3 regions of the Buttiauxella cochleicola genome follow, and region 3 is predicted to be linked to each of the others. Evidence: predicted binding sites of a transcription regulator. Region 3 holds the regulator's gene; each other region holds the start of a gene.

Region 1 (5,003 bases), on a different contig from region 3:
AAACCGCCGACCATCAAAATAATGGCGTGGAAGAAAATCAGCGTATACAGAAGCGGAGTCAGCGGGTAACGAGCGTGAGTCGCTAAAAGCAGAGGGACGACAATAATGACCGGCGTGACTTCCATCAGCCAGGTAAGCCTGTCTGCGGTGCTAAGGCCCGTATAGATGAGAATCAACAGCAGGATAAAGGCACCGGATTTTAAGAATGTACTGGTCATGTTGTTTCGCCGCCTGGCTAAAAGCGTAACTATCAGTGGGCAGGGTGAAAAAAACAACTCAGGAAAGGGATTTTGAGAATAAAACGGGAGCCCTGGTGGACTCCCGTAAACTTGAAACTAGTAAAGCAGACGAGCGCGAATAGTGCCTGGAATCGCCTTCATAGATTTCAGTGCAGCTTCAGCAACATCTTCTTCAGCATCCACATCAATAACTACATAACCCATTTGCGGAGTGGTTTGCAGGTACTGAGCGGCAATGTTGATGCCTTGCTCGGCAAAAATCTGGTTCAGCGCGGTCAAAATGCCCGGACGGTTTTCATGAATGTGCAGCAAACGGCTGGTGCTTCCACCGTGTAGCGGCAGGGAAACCTCTGGGAAGTTAACCGCAGACAGAGTTGAACCGTTATCAGAGTATTTTGCCAGCTTGCCAGCGACTTCCAGACCGATGTTTTCCTGCGCTTCCTGGGTAGAACCACCGATGTGCGGAGTCAGGATCACGTTATCAAACTCACACAGTGGTGACGTAAACGGGTCACTGTTAGTCGCAGGCTCAGTTGGGAACACATCGATTGCCGCGCCAGACAGATGCTTACGTGCTAAAGCATCACACAGGGCAGGAATATCTACTACAGTGCCACGTGCGTCATTGATGAGCAGCGCGCCCGGCTTCATTAGTGCCAGTTCATTGGCGCCGATCATATTTTTAGTGGAAGCATTTTCAGGCACATGCAGGCTGACTACGTCGCTCATATTGAGCAAATCGGACAAGTGCTGCACCTGAGTGGCATTGCCTAGCGGCAGTTTGTTTTCGATATCGTAGAAGAAAACGTTCATGCCAAGCGCTTCAGCCAAAATACCCAACTGAGTCCCGATATGGCCGTAACCAATGATGCCGAGTTTCTTGCCGCGCGCTTCATAAGAGCCCACAGCCACTTTATTCCACACACCACGATGTGCTTTAGCATTAGCTTCTGGCACACCACGAATCAGCAGCAATAGTTGGCCAATAACCAGTTCAGCAACAGAACGCGTGTTGGAGAACGGGGCATTAAACACTGGCACGCCGCGTTTAGCCGCAGCATTAAGGTCAACCTGGTTAGTACCGATGCAGAAACAGCCCACAGCCACCAGCTTTTCAGCTGCAGCCAGAACATCTTCAGTTAAGTTAGTGCGGGAACGCAGACCAATGAAATGCGCATCACGGATCGACTCTTTAAGGGCTTCGCTGTCCAGCGCGCCTTTGTGGTATTCAATGTTGGTATAGCCTGCTGCGCGAAGGTTATCCACGGCTTTCTGGTGTACGCCTTCCACCAGCAGGAATTTAATCTTGTCTTTATCCAGTGATACTTTTGCCATTTCCCGACCCTATTTTTAGAACTGATGTTGTGCTGTGTGATAAGACACCCTTCTGCCAAAATATCAAAAAATACGGGCGGGGCAATATAAACGATTGCGCACTCATCTGGTCAAAAAAGGAATAAGCCATAACAGGCAGCAGAAAATGCTAAGTAGAAGAGAGAACCAGGAATGAAAAGTAGACAGTTGTTAATAATGTGACATATGTCACCAAATTTGGCGTTAGATTATTTTGTCATTTTTTATTCGGGTATGGGGCGCTTGCCACGCCCCAACCAGATCATTTCACAATGGTTTTCACGCCATCGGCAGTACCAATCAACGCAACATCCGCGCCACGGTTAGCAAACAGGCCGACAGTCACGACACCAGGTATGCCGTTAATCGCATTTTCCAATGCAATTGGCTCGGCAATGCTCAGGCCATAAACATCAAGAATGATGTTGCCGTTATCGGTCACCACGCCCTGGCGGTATTCAGGGCGACCGCCAAGTTTGACCAGTTGGCGAGCCACACAGCTACGCGCCATTGGAATCACCTCAACCGGCAGCGGGAAGTTACCGAGGATACCCACCTGCTTAGACGCATCAGCGATACAGATAAACTTTTCCGCCACAGACGCGATGATTTTTTCGCGGGTAAGAGCGGCACCACCGCCTTTGATCATTTGCATCTGGCCATTGATCTCGTCTGCGCCATCAACGTAGATGCCCAGTGAGTCAACTTCGTTAAGATCGTAAACCGTGATACCAAGGCTTTTCAATTTGGCGGTAGAAGCGTCGGAGCTAGAAACAGCACCATCAATTTGATGCTTGATAGTCCCGAGAGCATCAATAAAGTGTGCGGCCGTTGAGCCGGTACCCACACCAACGATCGTGCCTGGTTGCACGTATTGTAATGCTGCCCAGCCAACTGCTTTTTTCAGTTCATCCTGCGTCATGGTTTTTTGCCTGTGCTGTGAAAACTGACGCGCATTATAGAGCAAGCTTCAAAAAAATGTCCTGCGATTGCCGTAATACTCAGGCGAACTTTGCGGTTTTGGTCTGGATCAGCGGCAAATTTATGTCATAGTGCTGGGATAACAAAAACAGGAGTTAGCTAACAACAATGAAACGCCCGGACTATAGAACACTACAGGCGCTGGATGCAGTCATTCGTGAACGTGGATTTGAGCGCGCGGCACAAAAGCTCTGCATTACTCAATCCGCCGTTTCACAGCGTATCAAGCAACTGGAAAATATGTTCGGCCAACCATTGTTAGTGCGCACCGTCCCACCTCGTCCAACCGAGCAAGGACAAAAGCTATTGGCGTTATTGCGCCAGGTAGAATTGCTTGAAGAAGAGTGGTTGGGCGATGAACAAACCGGTTCCACACCACTCCTGCTGTCACTTGCGGTCAACGCCGACAGTCTGGCAACCTGGCTGCTGCCAGCGCTCGCTCCTGTTCTTGCAGACTCCCCTATCCGCCTGAATCTTCAGGTTGAAGATGAAACCCGAACGCAAGAACGCCTGCGTCGTGGTGAAGTGGTCGGTGCGGTGTCTATTCAGCCACAGCCGCTGCCAAGCTGCCTGGTCGACAGACTGGGTGCGTTAGATTATCTGTTTGTCGGTTCGAAAGATTTTGCCGCTCGCTATTTCCCGAACGGCGTCACACGTTCTGCCCTGCTAAAAGCGCCAGCGGTGGCGTTTGACCATCTCGACGATATGCACCAGGCGTTCTTACAGCAGAATTTTGATTTGTCACCTGGCAGCGTACCGTGCCATATCGTTAACTCGTCGGAAGCCTTCGTACAACTGGCGCGCCAGGGCACCACATGCTGCATGATTCCGCATCTGCAAATTGAAAGAGAGATTAACAGCGGCGAGCTGATTGACCTGACGCCGGGCCTGATGCAGCGTCGAATGCTGTACTGGCACCGCTTCGCGCCTGAAAGCCGCATGATGCGCAATGTCACCGATGCACTTCTCGAGTACGGGCATAAAGTTCTACGACAGGACGCAGAATAGAAGAAGGCCGCTAATATTTAGCGGCCTTCTTGTTTTGTCGGGTGACGCTAACGCTTATCCGACCTACATTTTTGCAGTTTTGTAGGGTGGATAAGCGCAAGCGCCATCTACCATTTATTGTGCTGGCTGCTCGCTCTTAGCGCGTTCCAGCTCAAATACCACATCAACCTGATCATCAAACTGAATAGTTTGCTGATCGTAGGTATCCTGGGCCGATACTGGTGGAGCGGCGTCAGCTTTCATCATCCGCACCATCGGTGCTGGCTGGTAGTTAGAGACGTGGTAACGCACGCTATAGACTGGGCCCAACTTGCTGCTAAAGCCTTCGGCCAGCAGTTTTGCCTGGCGAACGGCATCGTCGATAGCGGCTTTACGCGCTTTGTCTTTGTATGCTTCCGGGTTCGCAACACCCAGAGAAACAGAACGAATTTCGTTAAGACCTGCTTTTAATGCGCCATCAAGCAACTCGTTCATTTTGTCGAGTTTACGCAGCGTGACATCCACCTGACGCACGGCAATGTAGCCTTTAAGATGCGTTTTACCATCCTTCAGGTATTCATATTCTGGCTGAGTACGAAGATTGGCAGCATTGATGTCTTTCTTCTCGATGCCACTTTGCTGCAAGAATGTCAGGTATTGTGCAACACGATCGTCAGCCTGTTTTTTAGCTGATGCAGCATCTTTGGCTGACACATTGACTTCGATTGCGAGCTTAGCAATGTCAGGAACAGCATCCACGCTTGCGGTGCCGGATGTCACGACATGTGGGCCATTTGGCAACTCATCGGCCAACGCCGGAACCGAACCTAATCCCACTAAAGCGGCTAATGCCAGGGTTTTAAACTTCACTGTAATTCCTCCATGCTACATTCCACTGTCATTACGCCCGCAAAATACACGGACGTCTGGCAGCAAGCTTAGCCTGGAATAGTCAGTTGTCTATCAGATAAAGGCTAATTAGCCTATCAGGGTAGTGATATGGCGTACGCCATCTGCCGCCAGTTGTAAGGCAATAACCCACATCACCAGGCCAACCACGCCATTAATAATGCGCTGAGCTTTCGCGGTACGCAGACGCGGCGCCAGCCATGCCGCCAGCAGTGCCAGGCCGTAAAACCACAGGATGGACGCACTCACGGTACCTAATGCAAACCAGCGTTTTGGTTCATCAGCCAGTTGCCCACCGAGACTCCCCAGCACCACAAAAGTGTCCAGATAAACATGCGGATTAAGCCAGGTCACCGCCAGCACGGTGGCAATAATTTTCCAGCGCCCTTGCTTCATAACCTCAGCTGACGCCAGCTCAACGCTGCTGCTCATTGCGGTACGCAATGCACCCCAGCCATACCACAGGAGGAATGCCACACCGCCCCATGTGACGATAGCCAGCAGCCATGGCGACTGCATCAGCAGCGCGCTACC
Region 2 (5,003 bases), on a different contig from region 3:
CATTTCATGCTGAGTTATTTTGCGTAACTCATTTTGCAGCATAGCCTGCTGCGCCTGGATGCTGCGTGGGCTAAATTTTGCAGGGACGGCCCCTCCAGCTTGGGACTGCCCAAAATAATTAACGTCATGCTGTGTAGTAAAAGAAACTGTTTTTAGTGTATTCAGATTTTGCAGGGCGAGTTGTAATAACCGCTCTGCTTCCTGACTTAACTCAAATATTGCTTGTGTGTGCATAAAAAATCCTTACTTAAATCAAATTATCCGGATTTTTAAAAACCTTTATATTTTTTGTGCCTATTCAGTACCGGAAATTATAATTACGCGCGGAAATCATTTATTCGACAATATTATAATCAGGCTTATTTTTTCATAGCGTGAGTTTCTGGTTAAATAACCAGAAAGAAAGACCATAGCGTATTTTTATAAACTTATTCTGTATTTTCATCGCGAATTTGGCAATTGATTAACGTTTTAAAATAGCATTTTCTTATTACGATATTCTGGCTGGCACAAGGCATAGCGGCAATCGTCCTCACAAAAGTAGGGTTTTAATGTATAATCACGCCACTTTTGGCGGGAAACCGCAATTTTTAAATCTTATTTTTGAGGATATGACGATGACACTCCCTCATTGCCCTAAATGCAATTCCGAGTACACCTACGAAGACAACGGTATGTTTATCTGCCCAGAATGTGCACATGAATGGAATGATGCCGAACCTGCTGCAGACAACGATCAACTGGTTGTTAAAGATGCCAACGGCAACCTGTTAGTTGACGGTGATAACGTCACTGTAATTAAAGATCTGAAGGTTAAAGGCAGCTCTTCAATGTTGAAGATTGGTACTAAAGTTAAAGGTATCCGTCTGGTTGAAGGCGACCATAACATCGATTGTAAAATTGATGGTTTTGGACAAATGAAGTTGAAGTCTGAGTTCGTTAAGAAGAACTAGGTTCGTTCCCCCTGCCCCTGAGGGGCGGTTCCTGCAAAGCCAGAGAAGGTTCCGTTCACTAAACGTTCAGTGTTCCCTGTACTTACCGAAACGGTGAACGTGCCAAGGAGAGGGCGTTCTCTCCTTGGCACGTTCACCGTTCACAGATTCATGTGGGATCGCATAACGTACAGGTGAACGGAAACTCACCGAACCAGGCATAAGATACCCCTTTCCCCGCCTGGCTTGCCCAGACTCCCCCAACTAAACTTATTCTGCACTCCGCATTATGAGGAACGAACAATGTCTATCGGACCCTACATCTTTTTTGACGGCACCTGCGAAGAAGCAATAGCGTTCTACAAACAAGCCGTCGGTGCTGAGTTACTGTTTAAAATGACTTTTGGCGAAATGCCAAAAGACGAGAATCAGTCGGCTGAAGGATGCAGCAGCGGTTTTAACTGGCCGGACGATAAAATCATGCATGCCAATGTGCGCATTGGCGGTGGCGAAGTGATGATGAGCGACGGCAATATGTGTGCCGATAAAGTGAAACACACGGGCTATGCGCTGAGCCTTACCACCACAGATGTCGCAGAAGGCCAACGCTGGTTTGATAATCTCAGTGCAGGTGGCGATGTCACCATGCCGTGGGGGGAAACGTTCTGGGCAAAAGGTTTCGGCATGCTTACCGATAAATACGGTATTCCGTGGATGGTGAATGTCGAAAAACCAATGTAACCAAGCTCTGGGAAACTACCGTCAGCTCCATAACAGACGGTAGTTTTCCATTCGTTAACGTGCAATCGCCCAGTTAATGGGGATTGCACCCTCGCCGCGTAGATAATCCTGCAAAGGCTGCGGGCTATATGATTCGCTTAGCCATTCACCATTGATTGCCGACTGTTGAAGTAGCGTTGTGCCACAACTAAGACGCTCAATCACCGACTGGTGGACCATCGTTGATGAGGTAACCGGCGGCGGAAGTTGCCGGGGCATAATGCGCAAATAACGCGTAGGTGGATACCAGTCACAATGCAGCGGCCCAAGTGGGTCAGCCACCACTTCACTGGGTGCCAGATTTACGCCCAAATCGTCGAGAGCATCATGCATCCAAAGGTACGCGCCGTTCGACAAGCTGCGGTCTTCGTCCGTGCCAATATAGCCCCCACCAACATCATGATGAATACCGGGAAACATCACCTGCAAAATACGATCGCGGTTATCCCACAGCACCGGCGCTAAATCGAGACGCTGCTCATCAATGGCGATGGCCTGAAGCCCGTATTTAACCCGTGAATGCAGCTCTGTATTGTTAAAACGAAAAACGTTGTAACGTTTGTCATTGAAATACTTCGGAATCCCCATCTGCCCAACGGTTTCCCACACGGCAACCGCCTCTACGGACAGCGGGCGCGAAATGCAGGTTGGGTCCACACTGTCACAGAAAAATCCCGGCAACTCACGCACCACACTTCCCAAAAGGCTGGGGCTCATATCCGGAGCATGAGCAAGATATTGCGCCCATACGGATGAAGCAAAACGCCACGCTTCATCTTTATTGCGAGCGCTTAAATTCAGTTTTTCACGATTTAATAAACCACGGTCGATAATCATCTGCGCCAGCACTCGCGCGGTATAAGCACCGTGGCTAAATCCAACCAGATAGATACGATCGCCCATCTGCCAGTGCCGACTTATAAAGGTATACCCGCGAATGATCGGCACGATCAACTCGGCGCCAAATGCGCCGCCGAGGCGTTTCACCAGACCATTATGCGGATCGCCCTTCCCATAAATGTACTTGGCAACTTGAACGATCCCGCCACTGCTATTGGTAAGGATCTTTTCTTGCTCATTGGCTAACAACAAACTCTGCTTATCAACATTCCCTTTCAGATCAACAAACAATTGATAAACGTTACTCGCTGCGGCTTCGTCATCCGCTTGATTTTCTACACCGGGAGCGGTCCATGTGCCATCGGCACAAAAAATAATGTTTTTGCTCATCGCTGCTTTCCCAACACCAAAGGGTACCTGTAAGCAAAGACAAAAACGAAGCGTGAAACAATACGACAAATAGTTGATTAGCCTGATGACTTCCAGGCTGGAACTCACTCTTCATCATACCGAAACTTATCCTTAACAAAATCGTCACATTTCATCGGCACCATGAGGCAACTTTTTAAGGAGCCTGAATGATGCAAACAATTATTCGCGTCAACAAATTGAGCAAAACCTTCAACCAGCATCAGGCATTAAATGCTGTTGATTTGGAAGTTAATGAAGGTGAGATGGTCGCTCTGCTGGGGCCGTCTGGTTCAGGCAAATCCACCCTTTTACGCCACCTGAGCGGGCTGATTACTTCTGATAAATCAGCCGATTGCCACGTCGAATTACTGGGCCGCACCGTGCAAAAAGCGGGCCGACTGGCAAGCGACATCCGGCAGAGTCGTGCTCACACCGGCTACATCTTCCAGCAGTTCAACCTGGTGAACCGCCTGACGGTTCTCGAAAACGTGCTGATTGGCGCACTCGGTGCCACGCCGTTCTGGCGCACCTGTTTTAACTGGTTTTCCCGTGAACAAAAGCAGCGTGCATTGCAGGCGCTGACCCGCGTCGGCATGGCGCAAATGGCGTATCAACGCGTCTCCACCCTGTCCGGTGGGCAACAACAGCGCGTGGCGATTGCCCGTGCGCTGATGCAACAAGCAAAAGTGATTCTCGCCGATGAGCCTATTGCCTCACTCGACCCGGAATCAGCACGCATTGTGATGGAAACGCTGCACGACATTAACCGCCTGGACGGCATCACCGTTGTGGTGACGCTGCATCAGGTGGACTACGCCCTGCGCTATTGCGAACGCATTGTCGCTCTGCGCCAGGGTCATGTGTTTTACGACGGAAGTAGCTCTGAGTTCGACAACGAACGTCTGGGCAATCTTTACCGCAGCATGAATCGCGTTGACGCGGTTGCTGCTTAACAACTTTGTTATCTCTTTCAAGGAACAGTCAGCCATGAGCTACAAAAAAGTTGCCGCCCTCGCCTTTACCAGCCTGCTAAGCGTCAGCACTCTGTTCAGCACCGCTCATGCGGATGAACAAGAAAAGTCCCTGAACTTCGGCATCATCTCGACTGAATCACAACAAAACCTGAAACCGCAGTGGGACCCGTTCCTGAAAGATATGGAGAAGAAACTTGGCGTGAAAGTGAATGCTTTCTTCGCACCAGATTACGCCGGGATTATCCAGGGGATGCGCTTTAACAAGGTGGATATCGCCTGGTACGGCAACCTTTCGGCCATGGAAGCAGTAGACCGCGCTAACGGCCAGGTGTTTGCTCAGACGGTAGCGGCAGATGGCAGCCCGGGTTACTGGAGCGTGCTGATTGTTAACAAAGACAGCCCAATCAACAACCTGCAAGACATGCTGGCAAAACGCAAAGAACTGACGTTCGGCAACGGTGACCCTAACTCAACGTCCGGTTATTTAGTCCCTGGGTACTACGTTTTCGCCAAAAACAATGCGGCACCGAACGAATTCAAACGTTCTGTGAACGCCAACCACGAGACTAACGCGCTGGCGGTGGCCAACAAGCAAGTGGATGTGGCGACCAACAACACTGAAAACCTCGATCGTTTGAAGCAAACCGCGCCCGAGAAATTCAAAGATCTGAAAGTCATCTGGAAATCCCCGTTGATCCCAGGCGATCCGATCGTGTGGCGTAAAAACCTTTCCGAAGCCACCAAAGACAAAATCTACGACTTCTTTATGACTTACGGCAAAACGCCGGAAGAAGCAGCAGTGCTCAAAGGCCTGACCTGGGCGCCGTTCCGCCCATCCAGCGACCTGCAACTGGTCCCGATTCGCCAGCTCGCTCTGTTCAAACAGATGCAAGGCGTGAAGGACAATAAAGGGTTAGCCGAGCCTGAGAAAGCGACCAAAGTCACTGCGCTGCAAAACCAGCTGAGTGATTTGGATCGCCTCACCGCCGCGCTTTCTGCGATGAGCAACGTGAATAAAGCGGTTCAGTAAAAACAACCCTAACCCTCTCCCCCAGGGAGAGGGTTA
Region 3 (5,003 bases):
CGGATACAAAGAGATGGCCATAACAATGGCAAAATAAACCAGGCTGTAGATAAACAGCGCAAGTTCACTGCTGCCTACCAACGGTGCAATCCCCACTTCGAAGGAGACAGTCGCTGTACGAGGTGTCGCAAACAGTGGGCCAACGGCCAGATAACAAACGGTGGCCAACAGCACCCCGGCACGGCGGCCGATTGGCGAGCTCAGGCTATCAATACCACCACCAACGCGGGCGATAGCGACAATAGTCAGAACGGGCAGGCCAACTGCGGTGACCAGGAAGCCAAGGGAGGCAATCCAGACATGCTCACCAGCCTGTAAACCCACCATTGGCGGGAAAATGATATTGCCTGCTCCGACAAACAGCGCAAAGGTCATAAAGCCCAGTGCGAGGATGTCTCGAGATTTCAAATGATGAGTCATAAAATTTATGCAGCCTGTGGATGTGTGGTGTTGAAAGTATTCAAATTTTTATACCTGTTAACTCGGCATAAAAGCGGCAATTGGTAGTTACGACAGCGGAAAATCCTTTCCGGGATCGGTGGAGAAGAATAGTTGTTTGAATTACCACTCAAATCCAGTCGGACTACTAATTACAGGGCCGCAATTAAAACGCTTATAGCGAATGAAGGCAAGAAGGGATCCAAAAACCAGATTGATATACTTAAATTAACCATGAAAGCAGAGGATTAGTTTATCCATCAGAAATGATTATGGTCGTTTATATGGTTAAAATATCACCAACTGAGGGTTTTTGATTTACATCTGAGTAAAAAAAAGACAGACCAGAAGACTGGCCTGTGGAAAGTTATTTTGACACGGTTTGAGTAAGCTACTCTGCCTGAATGGCTTTCTCGTTAACAATGAGACGCTCAGGCAGTACAAAGGAAAACGTCGTTCCTATACCCAGTTGGCTTTCGATATGGAGCCGCGCATCGTGGTGGCTCAAAGCATGTTTTACTATCGCCAGCCCCAGTCCACTGCCACCGGTTTGCCGTGAACGCGCTTTGTCGACACGGTAGAAACGCTCGGTCAATCGCGGAATGTGTTCAGCTGAAATGCCAGGCCCTGTGTCTGCAACACTAAAGCAGGCACCACCGGCAATCCTTTTCCAGCTCACCGTAATATATGTGCCATCTGGCGTATGGTTTACTGCGTTGTATACGAGGTTCGAAATCGCACTGCGCAATTGTTCTTCATTACCAAACACTTTCAGGGTTGAGTCGATATCAAACTGTAACGTCTGTCTTTGCTGGCTGAGGGTTTGCGCTTCGCGCTCCACCACACGCAACATCAGTGGCACATCAATCTTTTCATTGAGCACCATCGCCGGAGCCGCTTCAATTTTTGACAGCGTGAGAAGCTGCTTAACCAGCCCTTCCATACGCGAGGTTTGTTCGCGCATCGTGCCCAGCGCTTTCTCGCGCAGCGGGCCTTCAAGGGTTTGGTCCTGCATCATTTCCAGGTAACCTTGCAGCACCGTCAATGGTGTACGGAGTTCATGGCTAACGTTGGCAAAAAAGTTACGGCGTGCCCCTTCAAGTTGGTGCATCTGAGTCACATCACGCGCCACCAGCAGCCACTGTTCGTCGCTGTAAGGCATTACGCGAAATTCCAGATGACGGCCATTGTTGAGCACGAGAGTCAGCGGGCGAGCAAAATCTTTATGTGATAAATAGCGGGTAAATTCAGGGTAACGCAGCAAGTTAAGGATGTTTTGCCCGTTATCATCCGGCCAGCGTAAGCCCAGCAACTGTTGAGCCAGGCCGTTACACCAAAAAATCGTCCCTTCTTCAGTGGTAAGCACAACCGCATCGGGCAATGATTCCGCACCGCTACGAAAGCGCTTAATCAGGTTACCTAACTCTTTGCGGCGTTTTTTATTACGCAACTGCATCTGGTGAAGGCCGTAGAGCAACGGATCCCAGCTCCCCCGCCCTGGCGGAGGCGTCATGCTGCGATCAACCCACAACCACCACGACAAACGCAGCAAATTCCAGAAATGCCAAACCAGCAGCCCAGTGACTGCCAGTAATAAAAACCAGGGTAAATGGCCAAAAATAAGGCCTAAAATGACGGCAGGTATACAACAGAGCAGCAGCTCCAGTACCAGCCTTTTCCATGACAACCGTTCCAGCACGCGTCACTCTCCTGATAAGGAATTAAAAGCGGGTTGAGAACCGATAACCCGTACCGCGTACTGTTTGTACCATTCTGTCATGCCCACTATGTTCGAGCGCTTTGCGTAACCGCCGAATATGTACGTCCACCGTTCGGTCTTCGACATACACATTGGTGCCCCATACATGATTGAGCAATTGTTCACGGCTATACACCCGCTCCGGGTGCGTCATAAAGAAGTGTAATAACTTAAACTCGGTTGGCCCCATATCCAATGGGTTTTCACCGGCCATGACGCGGTGCGACGACGGATCAAGTGTTAGCCCCTGCATATCGATCACTTCTTCTACTGCCATAGGAGAAATACGACGCATGACAGCTTTAATGCGTGCCACCAGCTCCTTCGGGGAAAATGGCTTTGTAATATAATCATCAGCCCCGACTTCAAGACCACGCACACGATCTTCTTCTTCGCCACGCGCTGTCAGCATCATCACCGGGATCTCGCGGGTCAATGCTTCACGTTTCAGATGTTTAATAAACTGAATACCAGAGCCGCCTGGTAGCATCCAGTCCAGCAAAATCAGGTCAGGAAAGGGTTCAATCAGCAGATTCACTGCGCTGTCATAATCTTCCGCTTCTACAGGTTGAAAACCGTTTTGTTCGAGCACAAAGCTCACCATCTCACGGATTGGAGCTTCATCTTCTACGACTAAAATACGCTTCGCCATGATTCGCCCTGCTCAAGGAATAATTATTGTTGTTTCAATGCGGCGCCATTATGCGTCAGATTTATGACAGATTTATGAAAAACATGACTGTTTGATGACCCATCACTTTGATTTATGACACAGAGACATATGCCGTTTTTTGCCTCGTCCCCTTATAATCGGGACTTCATTTTTAAGCCACCGGACAGGTCATGCGCATAATTCACACATCAGACTGGCATCTAGGTCAAAATTTTTATACCAAAAGTCGCGGTCCTGAGCACCAGGCTTTTCTTGAATGGCTGCTCAACGCTGTCGTTGAAAATGATGTGGATGCCATAATCGTCGCGGGTGACATTTTTGATACCGGCTCGCCGCCAAGCTATGCGCGAGAATTGTATAACCGCTTTGTGGTGCAGCTTCAGGCGACGGGATGCTCGCTCGTGGTGCTGGCCGGAAACCATGATTCCGTCGCGACACTTAATGAGTCTCGCGAACTCATGGCCTGCCTGAACACATATGTGATTGCCAGCGCCCGCCATGATACCAGCCAGCAAGCTATTGTTCTAAAATCCAAAAGCGGTCTTCCCGGTGCGATTCTCTGCCCTATTCCATTTTTGCGCCCACGCGATATTCAAAATAGCCAGGCGGGGCTGTCCGGCCATGAGAAACAGCGTTCATTAATGGAAGCCATCAGCGAGCACTATCAACAGTGCTATCGCGCGGCCTGCGATTTACGCGCTGATGCCAGGCTGCCAATTATCGCTACCGGGCATTTAACTACAGTAGGCGTCACCAAAAGCGATGCGGTACGCGACATCTATATTGGCACGCTTGATGCTTTCCCGGCGCAGCATTTCCCGGATGCCGATTACATCGCGCTTGGCCATATTCATCGTGCGCAATTAATTGGCGGCACCGAACATATCCGTTACAGCGGTTCACCTATTCCGCTTAGTTTTGACGAAACAGGCAAGAATAAGAGCGTTTATCTGGTTGAGTTTAATGAAGGTAAGCTTCACGAAGTTACCCCGCTGACGGTTCCTGTCAGCCAACCTTTAGCCGTTATCAAAGGCTCGCTGTCTGAGATTGAACAGCAACTAGAACAGTGGCGCGATGCCCCCGCAGAACCCAAAGTGTGGCTGGATATTGAAATTGCCACCGACGAATATCTACATGATATGCAACGCCATATTCAGCAACTGACCGAAACACTCCCCGTCGAAGTGGTTTTGCTACGTCGCAGCCGTGAGCAGCGAGAGCGCGTAATTGCTCAGCAGCATAAAGAAACGCTGAGTGAACTGACGGTTGAGGAAGTATTTGAGCGCCGTTTGGTTCAGGAAGAGACCACCGAAGAACGCGCGCAACGCCTGCGCACTCTGTTTGCTCAAACCGTAGCAAGCCTGCATGACACGGAGGAACAGGCATGAAAATCCTTAGCCTGCGGTTAAAAAACCTCAACTCCCTGAAAGGGGAATGGAAAATTGATTTCACCAGTGAGCCTTTTGCCAGCAACGGATTATTTGCTATCACCGGGCCAACCGGTGCGGGGAAAACCACGCTGCTCGATGCGATTTGTCTCGCGCTTTACCACAAGACCCCGCGCCTCAATACTGTCTCACAGTCGCAAAATGATTTAATGACACGAGACACCGCCGAATGCCTGGCGGAAGTGGAGTTTGAAGTTAAAGGAGTGGCGTACCGTGCTTTCTGGAGCCAGAACCGGGCACGCAACGCGGTAAACGGCAATCTGCAAGCCCCGCGCGTAGAACTTGCTGAAGTGGAAAGCGGCAAGATTGTCGCCGATAAAGTCAAAGATAAGCTCGATATCACAGCAAAACTGACCGGGCTGGATTACGACCGTTTCACCCGCTCAATGATGCTTTCGCAGGGGCAATTCGCTGCCTTTTTAAATGCCGACGCCAATGACCGGGCTTCCCTGCTTGAAGAGCTTACCGGAACTGAAATCTACGGTACCGTTTCAGCGGCAGTATTCGAAAACCATAAAAATGTGCGCAGCCAACTTGAGAATCTGCAAGCCCAGGCTGCGGGTGTGGCGTTATTAAGCGAAGAGCAGCGTCAGCAGCTTTCTGAGAGTTTGCAGGCACTTACTACTGAAGAAAAAGTACAGCTTGCAGAACAGATTAAACTCCAACAGCAGCAGCAGTGGCTCGG

Evidence for each region. Region 3 encodes PhoB, which activates phosphate uptake and scavenging genes when phosphate is short. Its sites were predicted from a motif close to CTGTCATAAAACTGNCNNAT; they were not measured.
Region 1: the regulator PhoB is predicted to act here: its motif matches at 1,761-1,780, upstream of serA (phosphoglycerate dehydrogenase).
Region 2: the regulator PhoB is predicted to act here: its motif matches at 3,073-3,092, upstream of phnC (phosphonate ABC transporter ATP-binding protein).

Annotation. Positions count from the first base shown of each region.
Region 1 covers NZ_JAJSOU010000005.1:52,284-57,286, forward strand. The annotation lists gene LVQ79_RS08080 (DUF2238 domain-containing protein) at 1-218, opposite strand, end outside; gene serA (phosphoglycerate dehydrogenase) at 336-1,574, opposite strand; gene rpiA (ribose-5-phosphate isomerase RpiA) at 1,855-2,514, opposite strand; gene argP (DNA-binding transcriptional regulator ArgP) at 2,682-3,581, shown strand; gene LVQ79_RS08100 (oxidative stress defense protein) at 3,696-4,430, opposite strand; gene argO (arginine exporter ArgO) at 4,539-5,003, opposite strand, start outside.
Region 2 covers NZ_JAJSOU010000009.1:133,294-138,296, reverse strand. The annotation lists gene LVQ79_RS13850 (dynamin family protein) at 1-234, opposite strand, end outside; gene LVQ79_RS13845 (zinc ribbon domain-containing protein YjdM) at 618-953, shown strand; gene yjdN (VOC family metalloprotein YjdN) at 1,236-1,673, shown strand; gene LVQ79_RS13835 (phospholipase effector Tle1 domain-containing protein) at 1,728-2,942, opposite strand; gene phnC (phosphonate ABC transporter ATP-binding protein) at 3,134-3,916, shown strand; gene phnD (phosphonate ABC transporter substrate-binding protein) at 3,951-4,967, shown strand.
Region 3 covers NZ_JAJSOU010000003.1:70,912-75,914, reverse strand. The annotation lists gene brnQ (branched-chain amino acid transporter carrier protein BrnQ) at 1-420, opposite strand, end outside; gene phoR (phosphate regulon sensor histidine kinase PhoR) at 830-2,137, opposite strand; gene phoB (phosphate response regulator transcription factor PhoB) at 2,160-2,849, opposite strand; gene sbcD (exonuclease subunit SbcD) at 3,041-4,258, shown strand; gene sbcC (exonuclease subunit SbcC) at 4,255-5,003, shown strand, end outside.